Regions from separate parts of the Blastococcus sp. SYSU D00868 genome, predicted to be linked through region 2. Evidence: riboswitches for the same ligand, from Rfam matches in the RefSeq annotation. Region 2 holds a riboswitch; the other holds the start of a gene.
The links. A riboswitch is a leader RNA that binds a small molecule or an ion and turns the genes downstream of it on or off. The one in region 2 is predicted to bind cyclic di-AMP.
Positions count from the first base shown of each region.

Region 1: linked by a shared signal. The riboswitch ahead of ACI79F_RS03100 (hypothetical protein) and the one ahead of ACI79F_RS07395 (LysM peptidoglycan-binding domain-containing protein) in region 2 are both predicted to bind cyclic di-AMP.

Region 1 covers NZ_JBJGZO010000002.1:280,509-284,697, reverse strand. The annotation lists gene ACI79F_RS03105 (phosphoenolpyruvate carboxykinase (GTP)) at 1-1,137, opposite strand, end outside; cyclic di-AMP (ydaO/yuaA leader) riboswitch at 1,537-1,692, shown strand; gene ACI79F_RS03100 (hypothetical protein) at 1,985-2,971, shown strand; gene ACI79F_RS03095 (helicase-related protein) at 3,013-4,189, opposite strand, start outside.
Region 2 covers NZ_JBJGZO010000006.1:68,232-72,420, reverse strand. The annotation lists gene ACI79F_RS07405 (MMPL family transporter) at 1-847, opposite strand, end outside; gene ACI79F_RS07400 (TetR/AcrR family transcriptional regulator) at 854-1,447, opposite strand; cyclic di-AMP (ydaO/yuaA leader) riboswitch at 1,695-1,847, shown strand; gene ACI79F_RS07395 (LysM peptidoglycan-binding domain-containing protein) at 1,855-2,847, shown strand; gene ACI79F_RS07390 (zinc-dependent alcohol dehydrogenase family protein) at 3,154-4,176, shown strand.

The DNA.
Region 1 (4,189 bases), on a different contig from region 2:
CTCGCTGATCAGCTTGCCCTGCCAGTCGCGCCACCCGGTGACGTCGGCCGGCGGCTCGGGGCTCTTGCCCTCCCACCAGACGTCGGCGGTCTGCTCGTTGTAGGCGACGTTGGTGAAGATCGTGCCGGTGCCCTCGCGGATCGCCTCGACCGCCGTGGGGTTGGTCGCCTCGTTGGTGTCCTTGGCGACACCGAACACGCCGTACTCGGGGTTGATCGCGTAGATCTTCCCGTCCTCGGGGTCGACGCGCAGCCAGGCGATGTCGTCGCCGTAGAACGTCACGTGGTAGCGGTCGCCGAGGATGTCGGGGGCCAGGGTCATCGCCAGGTTGGTCTTGCCCGACGCGCTCGGCATCCCGCCGCAGATGTGGTACTTGCGACCGGTCTGCTTGTCGGTGATCCCCAGCAGCATGAACTGCTCGGCGAGGAACTCCCCGGAGCGCCAGCCGTCGTAGGCGCCCTGGCGCAGGCCGTGGGCGATCTTCCCCAGCAGCGCGTTGCCGCCGTAGGAGGAGCCGAAGTGCAGGATCGTGCGCTCGTCGGCGACGGTGACGAAGTAGCGCTGGTCGTCCGGGGTGCCGTGACCCAGGTTCTCCAGGTCGCCGGTGACGTGCACGCCGCGGACGAAGCTGTCCTGGTCGGCGAGGTCGTTGACGAACTCCACGCCGACGCGCGCCATGCGGTTCATGTGCAGCACGACGGTGCGGGTGTCGGTCAGCTCGACGCCGGTGGCGTACTGCTCGAGCGGCGACCCGGGCGGGGCCATGAGGTAGGGGACGACGTACATCGTCTTGCCGGCCGAGGCGCCCTTCATGCGCTCGGTCAGCAGCGGGCGCATCTCCGAGGCGGGCTTCCAGTTGTTGTAGACGCCCTTGTCGGACTCGTTGTTGGTCGCGACGACGGTGCGCTCCTCCGACCGCGCCGTGTCCTTCGGGTGACTGCGGGAGTAGTAGCGGCCCTCCCCGGCGGGCAGCAGCTCACCGGCCTCCAGCGCCTCCTGGACCAGGCGGGCGTCGTCGGAGGCGTGCACCACCTCCACGCGGGCGGCACCGGTGTGCTCTGCCCACTGGCGGACGAAGTCGCGGACGCGACTGTTCTTCACCCCTGCTTCGTCGAGCACGGCGTCAACGGCTGCCACGACTTGCACCTCTCCCTCGCGGGTCATCCGTTCACCGCGCCTCCCGACGTGCGCGCTGCGGCCCGCTGCGTCGGGAACTTACCGATCCCGCCCCGGCCGATTGACAGCAGTGGGGCCGATGTCACTCCTTCCGGCCGCCCTTCTCGGCCGCCACCTGCGCCCATAGGTCGTCTGGGACGTCTACCGGGCCCGCCGTGCCTCCCGGGCCGCCCGTCCGCTGTGTTCTCGGCCACAGCCGGGCGCGGTGGCGGGCCGGTGCCCTACACGGTCAGCGGCCCGAACCGGCGTACCGGCGCCGCGTGTCGGCTCCAGAACCGGCCGCGCCGGATTGTCACGACTCCATAACGCGATTACCGTTCCCGCCGTCCGTCCGGTCGTTGGTCCCCGACCGGGGAAGCCGGTCGGACGCCGCCGAGTCGCCCACGAGCCCCCTCGTGGCGAGCCGGGGACCCACCGCAGTACTGGGGTGAATCCCGTCCGGACGTGTCCGGAGGGGTAGGGCCGCTTCCCGCCCGAACCCGTCAGCTAACTCGGTAGGCGGCCGACGGAAGAACGGAGAGCCGCCGCATGGCGCGCCCCAGCATCGCTGCCCCGCATCCACGCCCCCGCTCCGGCCGGTCCCCTCGGGGCAGGGTGCGCCCGCGCAGCTGAGCACCCGCGGTCGTCGGTAGCCGACGCCGCTCCACCCCTGCACCCCGTCGAGCACCCGCGCTCGAGCGGCGCCCCGCCGCGTCCCGTGCACCGGTGGAGCCCGGCACCGCCGGCCGGCCTCGCCCGCCTGCACCCCCGCCCGCAGGCGCCCGTCCCCGGCGCGCCGCGGCACCCGCACCCCTGGAGTCCCCTCCTCATGCAGCACCGCAGCACCCCCTCGCCCCGCCCCACCCGGGCGGCGGCCCCCGAGACCGCGCCGCTTCCGGCCCCGCCGGCCGCGGCCGCGACCGAGCCGGCGACCGAGGTCCTCCACGTCCCCGCGCCCCGCCGGCGCCGCTCACCGGCCGCGCTGCGCCGCCGCCCCGGCGTCTACCTGGGCGTGGCCGCCGCGGGCGCGGTGCTCGTCCAGGTCCTGGTCGGCACCGACCCGGCCGCGCAGGCCGAGGCCGGGACGTCGGAGTCGGTCTCGGTCGCCGCGGCCCTCGGGCTGTCCGCGCAGAGCGCGCCGGCCACCGTCGAGCCGGACCTGCAGCAGCTGTCGGAGCTCACCGCCAGCCGCGGCACCCGCGAGGCGGCCGAGGTCGCCGCCGCGCAGGCCCAGCAAGCCGCCGACCAGGCCGTGCTCGACCGGCAGCGGGCCGAGGCGGAGGCCGCGGCCGCCGCGGCCGCCGCCCAGGCGCAGGCCGAGGCCGAGGCGGCGGCCGCCGCCGAGGCCGCCGCAGCAGCCGCCGAGGCGGCCGAGGCCGCCGAGGAGGAGGCCGCGGGGTCGGGGTCCTCGGGCGGCGGCAGCGCGGCCGCCGCAGGCAGCACCGCCGTCACCGCGGTCGCCCGCATCAACAACACGGCCGGGCCCGTCTCCGCGCGCGTGCAGGCCGCGGCGAACGCGGTCGTCAGCAACGTCCCGGGCGCCGGCTCCATCTCCCTGGGCGGCACCCGGCCCAGCGCGACGGACCCGCACGGCCACCCGTCGGGCAACGCGCTGGACTACATGGTCCTGTCCAACGCGTCGCTGGGCGACGCGATCGTCGCCTACCACGTCGCCCACTGGGACGAGCTCGGCGTCGAGTACATCATCTGGGAGCAGCGGATCCTGCAGTCGCCGGGCGGCTCCTGGTCCACGATGGCCGACCGGGGCGGCGTGACGGCCAACCACTACGACCACGTGCACGTGAACTACAACTGAGCCAGGGGCCGGGCGCGCACGCGCCCGGCCCCACTCGGTGCTCAGCCCCGGCGGGACCGCCCGCGCGGACCGCCCTGGCGCCCGCCCAGGGCACGGCCGGCGGCGCGTCCGGCGGCCCGGCGCCCGCCGGCGGCGGGACGGCGGTCGGCGTCGCCCCCGCCGCGGCCGGCGGGGCCGCTGCACGGGCGGCAGGTGGCGAACCGCGGGGCGACCGCGCGGCCGCACTCCCGGCAGGTCGCGCTGCGGACCGTCGAGATCGCGCCGGGCAGCAGCAGCGAGATGGCCTCGGCGCACTCCTCCTCGACCCAGGCCGCGTCGTCGTCCTCCAGCCCCGCCACGCCGGGGAAGCGGCGGAGCAGCGTCTGGGCGTCGCGGGCGGCCGCGGCGGCCTGCTCGTACTCCTCGACGGTGCCGCCGCGCGGGACGTCCGGCAGCAGCGTCTCCGGCGGGACCGGGAGTCCGGCGGCGTGCCGGAGGGCGGCGCGGGCCAGCGCGAGCCACCGGGTGCGGCGGGGCGGGTCGTAGTCGATCGCGAGGTCGACCAGCCGCCACACCGTGTCCAGGTCCCCGGCCGCGCCGAGCGGGCCGCGCAGGAGCGGCAGCAGCGCCTCGACCCGCAGCACCAGGCTGCTGACGTCGTCGGGCGCGACCGCCTCGTCGCGGGTGGCCGTCCGCGCCCACGCCATCCAACGGGTCAGCGCCTCCGGCAGGTCGACGGCCTCGATGGCGCCGAGGTCGGCCAGCTCCGGCCGCAGCCGGGGGGCCCGCTTCGGCAGGTCGCTGACGGCGTCGCCACGGGCCACCGCGGCGCCGGCGGCCAGCAGGCCCTGGTCCGGCCGCAGCCCGGGCACGCCGGTGAGCACCCCGACCTGCCCGTGCCCGGTGAGCCCGTAGCGGCCGGCCCGGCCGGCGATCTGCGCGGTCTCCCAGGAGCGGAGCGGGCGGACCCGCTCGCCGTCGAACTTCGTGGTCTCGGCGAAGAGCACGGTGGTGGCCGGCACGTTGATCCCGTGGCCGATCACGTCGGTGGTCACCAGGACGTCGAACTCGCCACTGGTGAACTGCTCGATCACCTCGCGGCGGGTGGCCGGCGGCAGGGCGCCGTACAGGACGCCGACCCTGCCCGGCCGGTGCGCGTGCAGCGCCGCGGCGACGGCGTAGACGTTCTTGCGGGAGAAGGCGACGACGAGGGTCTGCGGGCGGACCGTCTCCGGGCGC
Region 2 (4,189 bases):
TGACGACCGCGGAGCCCGCGGTCCCCACGGCGGTGCCGATCGCGCTGCCGACGTCCGCGCCGCGGCGCAGCTCCTGCCGGTACCGCGTGATGATGAACAGGGCGTAGTCGATGCCCACGGCCAGGCCGAGCATCGCGGCCAGGATCGGCGTCGTGGAGGACAGGTCGACGAACCCGGTGGCGATCGTGACGCCCAGGACGCCGATGCCGACGCCGACCACCGCGGTGAGCAGGTTCATCCCGGCGACGAGCAGCGAGCCGAAGGTGACCGCGAGGACCACGAGGGCCACGACGACGCCGACCACCTCGGCCGGGCCGCCGACGTGCGGCGGCGCCTGCACCGCCTCACCGCCGACCTCGACGGCCAGCCCGGTGTCCGCGGCGTCGGCGACGGCGGCCAGCAGGGCGTCCCGCTGCTCGGGGGTCACCTCGCCGGGCTGCGCGTCGTAGCTGACGGTGCTGTAGCCGATGGTCGGCTGCGCCGAGTTCACAGCCGGGTTCTGCGGGTCGAACGGGTCGGTGGCCCCGGTGACGCCGGGCAGCTCCCCCAGCGCGGCGACCGTCTGCGTGACCGCGGCGGCGTTGTCCGGCGTCGCCAGCGTCTCGCCGTCCGGGGCGGCGAACACCACCCGGGCCGTGGCGCCGCCGGCCGCGGAGCCGAAGCGCTCGTCGATCCGCTCCAGGGCGTTGGTCGACTCCTGGCCGGGGATGGAGAAGCTGCCGGTGGTCTCGCCGGAGAGCGTCACGGCACCGACGCCTCCCCCGACGAGCAGCACCAGCCAGACGAGCACGACCGGCAGCCGGTGCCGGTGCGAGAGGGCCCCGAGTCGGGACAACAGGACAGCCATGCGGGATCAGGCCTCCACCTGGTGGGGTGCGGGGAGAGGGGCGGCGGGACGGCGGTGGCCGAGCGCGTCGAGACAGGTGGCGACGATGTGCGGCCGCCACGCGGTGGTCGCGTCCTCGGCGTGGGCCGCCAGCGTGAGCACGGCCAGGGCGGCGAGGGCTCCGACGACGCGGACGAGCCGCTCGGGCTCCGCCCTCTCCTGATCGACGCCGAAGGCGCGCAGCACCTCCGCGCTCGCCGCCGCCGGCTCCTCGGGAGCGGGCCTGGGGTCGGTGGCCGGGGCGAGCATCAGCGCGACGATGCCGGGGTGGGCCAGGGCGAGGTCCACGAGGATCTCGAGGGCCCGCAGGTCACGCTCGCGGCCCGGCGGGAGGTCCGCCACCGCGCCCCCGACCCGGCGCCCCATCCCCTCGGCGTGCGACAGCACGGCCTCGTACAGCGCGTCCTTGCTCGGGAAGTGGTGCAGCAGCCCCGCCTTGGACAGCCCCACGGCGGCGGCCACGTCCTGCACCGACGTCTTCGCGAAGCCCCGGCGGGCGAACAGCGCCGCGGCGCGGTCGAGGATCCCCTCGTCCACCTGCTGCCGGAACGGTCGCGCCACGCCTCCACGGTAGGCGTGACCGACCGATTCGGTCGGTAAACCGGCCGAAGCGGTCGGGTGAGGTGGGTCACCCGCCGCGCCCGAACGCGTGGCCGGTGGGTTTCATCACGGTTTGGCAACACGCCGTGTCGAACTGCCCGGTTCGCCAGAAGTGATCTGCGTCACGACGACAGTCGACATGACGACTCGTAGCGTCTTGGCTGCGCTCCGCACAGAGGGCGTGACGGCCGGGCCGCCCAACCCTGCCCACCGGCCGTCTCCGACATCCCTTGGGGCAGGGGTGGGGGACCCACCGGTTCCACGGCGTGCACGCACGCCTCGGGGTGAAGCCGCAGCACGCGGCCGGGCACCGATCGCCCGAACCCGACAGCTCACCTCACCGGCGGTGATCGGAGATCACAGCACCCGTGTCCAAGCACCGCGCAGCCCGTTATGTCCGCACCAAGAAGGCCCTCTCCCGGGCGCCCATCGCCGCCGGCGCCACCCTCATCGGGCTCGGCGTCCTCGGCACCCCGGCGGCCCAGGCCTCCCCCACCACCCCCGACCACACCGGCGGCGAGACCCACGAGCGGCCGCACACCTGGGCCGACTCGTCGTCGGCCTCCCCGGAGACCTACCGGGACACCACCGACACCTACGGCCGGCACGCCGCCCCCGACGGCACCTACACCGTCGAGCGCGGTGACACCGTCTCGCGGATCGCCGCCTCCTTCGACCAGCCGTGGCGCGAGCTCTACCAGCGCAACGTCGTGGTCATCGGCGCCGACCCGAACCGGATCTACCCCGGGCAGGTGCTCGCCCTGACCGGCGCGGCGCCCGAGGCCCCGGCGACGACCGGCCCCGCCGGCGACTCGGCCCCGCTGGCCGAGACGACCGCCGAGGCCGCGCCGGCCCCGGAGGCGGCTCCGGCCCCCGAGGCGGCGCCGGCCCCGGCCCCCGCGCCCGCCCCGGCGCCGGTCCCCGCGCCCGCCCCGGCCCCGGCCCCCGCGCCGGCTCCGGAGCCCGCTCCGGCGCCCGTCGCCCAGGTCGCCTCGGCGATCGCGCACATCAGCAACACCGCCGGCGCGATCAAGCCGCAGGCACAGAACGCCGCGAACGCGGTGGTGTCCAACGTCCCGGGCGCCGCGTCCATCACCCTCGGCGGCACCCGCGCCAGCGCGGTCGACCCGGGCGGCCACCCCTCCGGCCTGGCCATCGACTACATGGTCATGTCGAACGCCGGCCTCGGCGACGCGATCGCCCAGTACCACCTGGACCACTGGGACGAGCTCGGCGTGGAGTACGTCATCTGGCAGCAGCGGATCATCACCTCGCCGGGCGGCGCCTGGAAGGCGATGGAGAACCGCGGCAGCGCGACCGCCAACCACTTCGACCACGTGCACGTGAACTACCGGGGCTGAGCCCGGCAGCACTGCGCGACGACGGCCGCCCGGTCCCTGGACCGGGCGGCCGTCGTCGTCCCGCGGCGGGCGCCGGCCAGGTCGCGTCGGCGGCGTCGCGCACCTGCTGCGCGGTGGCCGCCCAGCCGGCCAGCAGCGCGCGCCCGTCCTCGGCCGGGGTGCCCGGCTCGGCGGTGTGGTGCGGCCGCCTGTCGCCGGTGGGGGGCGTGGCCGTACCCCCAGGGACCCGACCTCCCGCGCACGCGTCCCGGGGCGTTCCGTGGGCACCGACGCACCACCAGCCCACAGCACGAGGAGCACCCACCCATGCGAGGAGCCGTTCTCCACGCCCCCGGCGACGTCCGCGTCGAGGACCGCCCGGACCCGCGGATCGAGCAGCCCACCGACGCCGTCATCCGGCTGGCCGCCACCTGCGTGTGCGGCTCGGACCTGTGGCCCTACCGCGGCGCCGAGACGGTCGCGGGCCCGGCGCCGATGGGCCACGAGTACGTCGGCGTGGTCGAGGAGGTCGGCGGCGAGGTGTCGACCCTGCGGCCCGGCCAGTTCGTCGTCGGCTCGTTCTTCGCCTCCGACAACACCTGCGAGATCTGCCGGGCCGGCTACCAGTCCCGCTGCGTGCACGCCCACCCCATGGGCGCCATTGGCACGCAGGCCGAGTACGCCCGCGTCCCGCTGGCCGACGGCACGCTCGTCGCCACCCCGGAGACGCCGGACGCCGACCTGGTCCCCTCCCTGCTGGCCGCCTCCGACGTGCTCGGCACCGGCTGGTTCGCCGCCGTGGCCGCCGAGGCGGGGCCCGGCAAGACGGTCGCGGTCGTCGGGGACGGCGCCGTCGGCCTGCTCGGCGTCCTCGCCGCGGAGCAGCTCGGCGCCGAGCGCATCGTCGTCTTCAGCCGGCACGCCGACCGGCAGCGCCTCGCCCGCGAGTTCGGCGCCACCGACGTGATCACCACGCGCGGGGACGAGGGCGTCGCCGAGCTGAGGGAGCTCACCGGCGGGCTCGGCGCGCACTCGGTGATCGAGGCCGTCGGCACCCAGGAGTCGATGATGCAGGCCGTCCGGGCCACCCGGCCGGGCGGGCACGTCGGCTACGTCGGCGTCGCCCACGACGTCGCGCTGCCCGGCGACGAGCTGTTCCTCTCCGGCGTCCACCTGCACGGCGGGCCGGCGCCCGTGCGCCGGTTCCTGCCCGACCTGATCGGCCGGATCACCGACCGCGCGATCGACCCGGGCCGGGTCTTCGACCTCGCCCTGCCGCTGGAGCAGGCCGCCGAGGGCTACCGCGCGATGGACGAGCGCCGCGCGATCAAGACCCTGCTGACCGTCTGACACCCGCCACGTC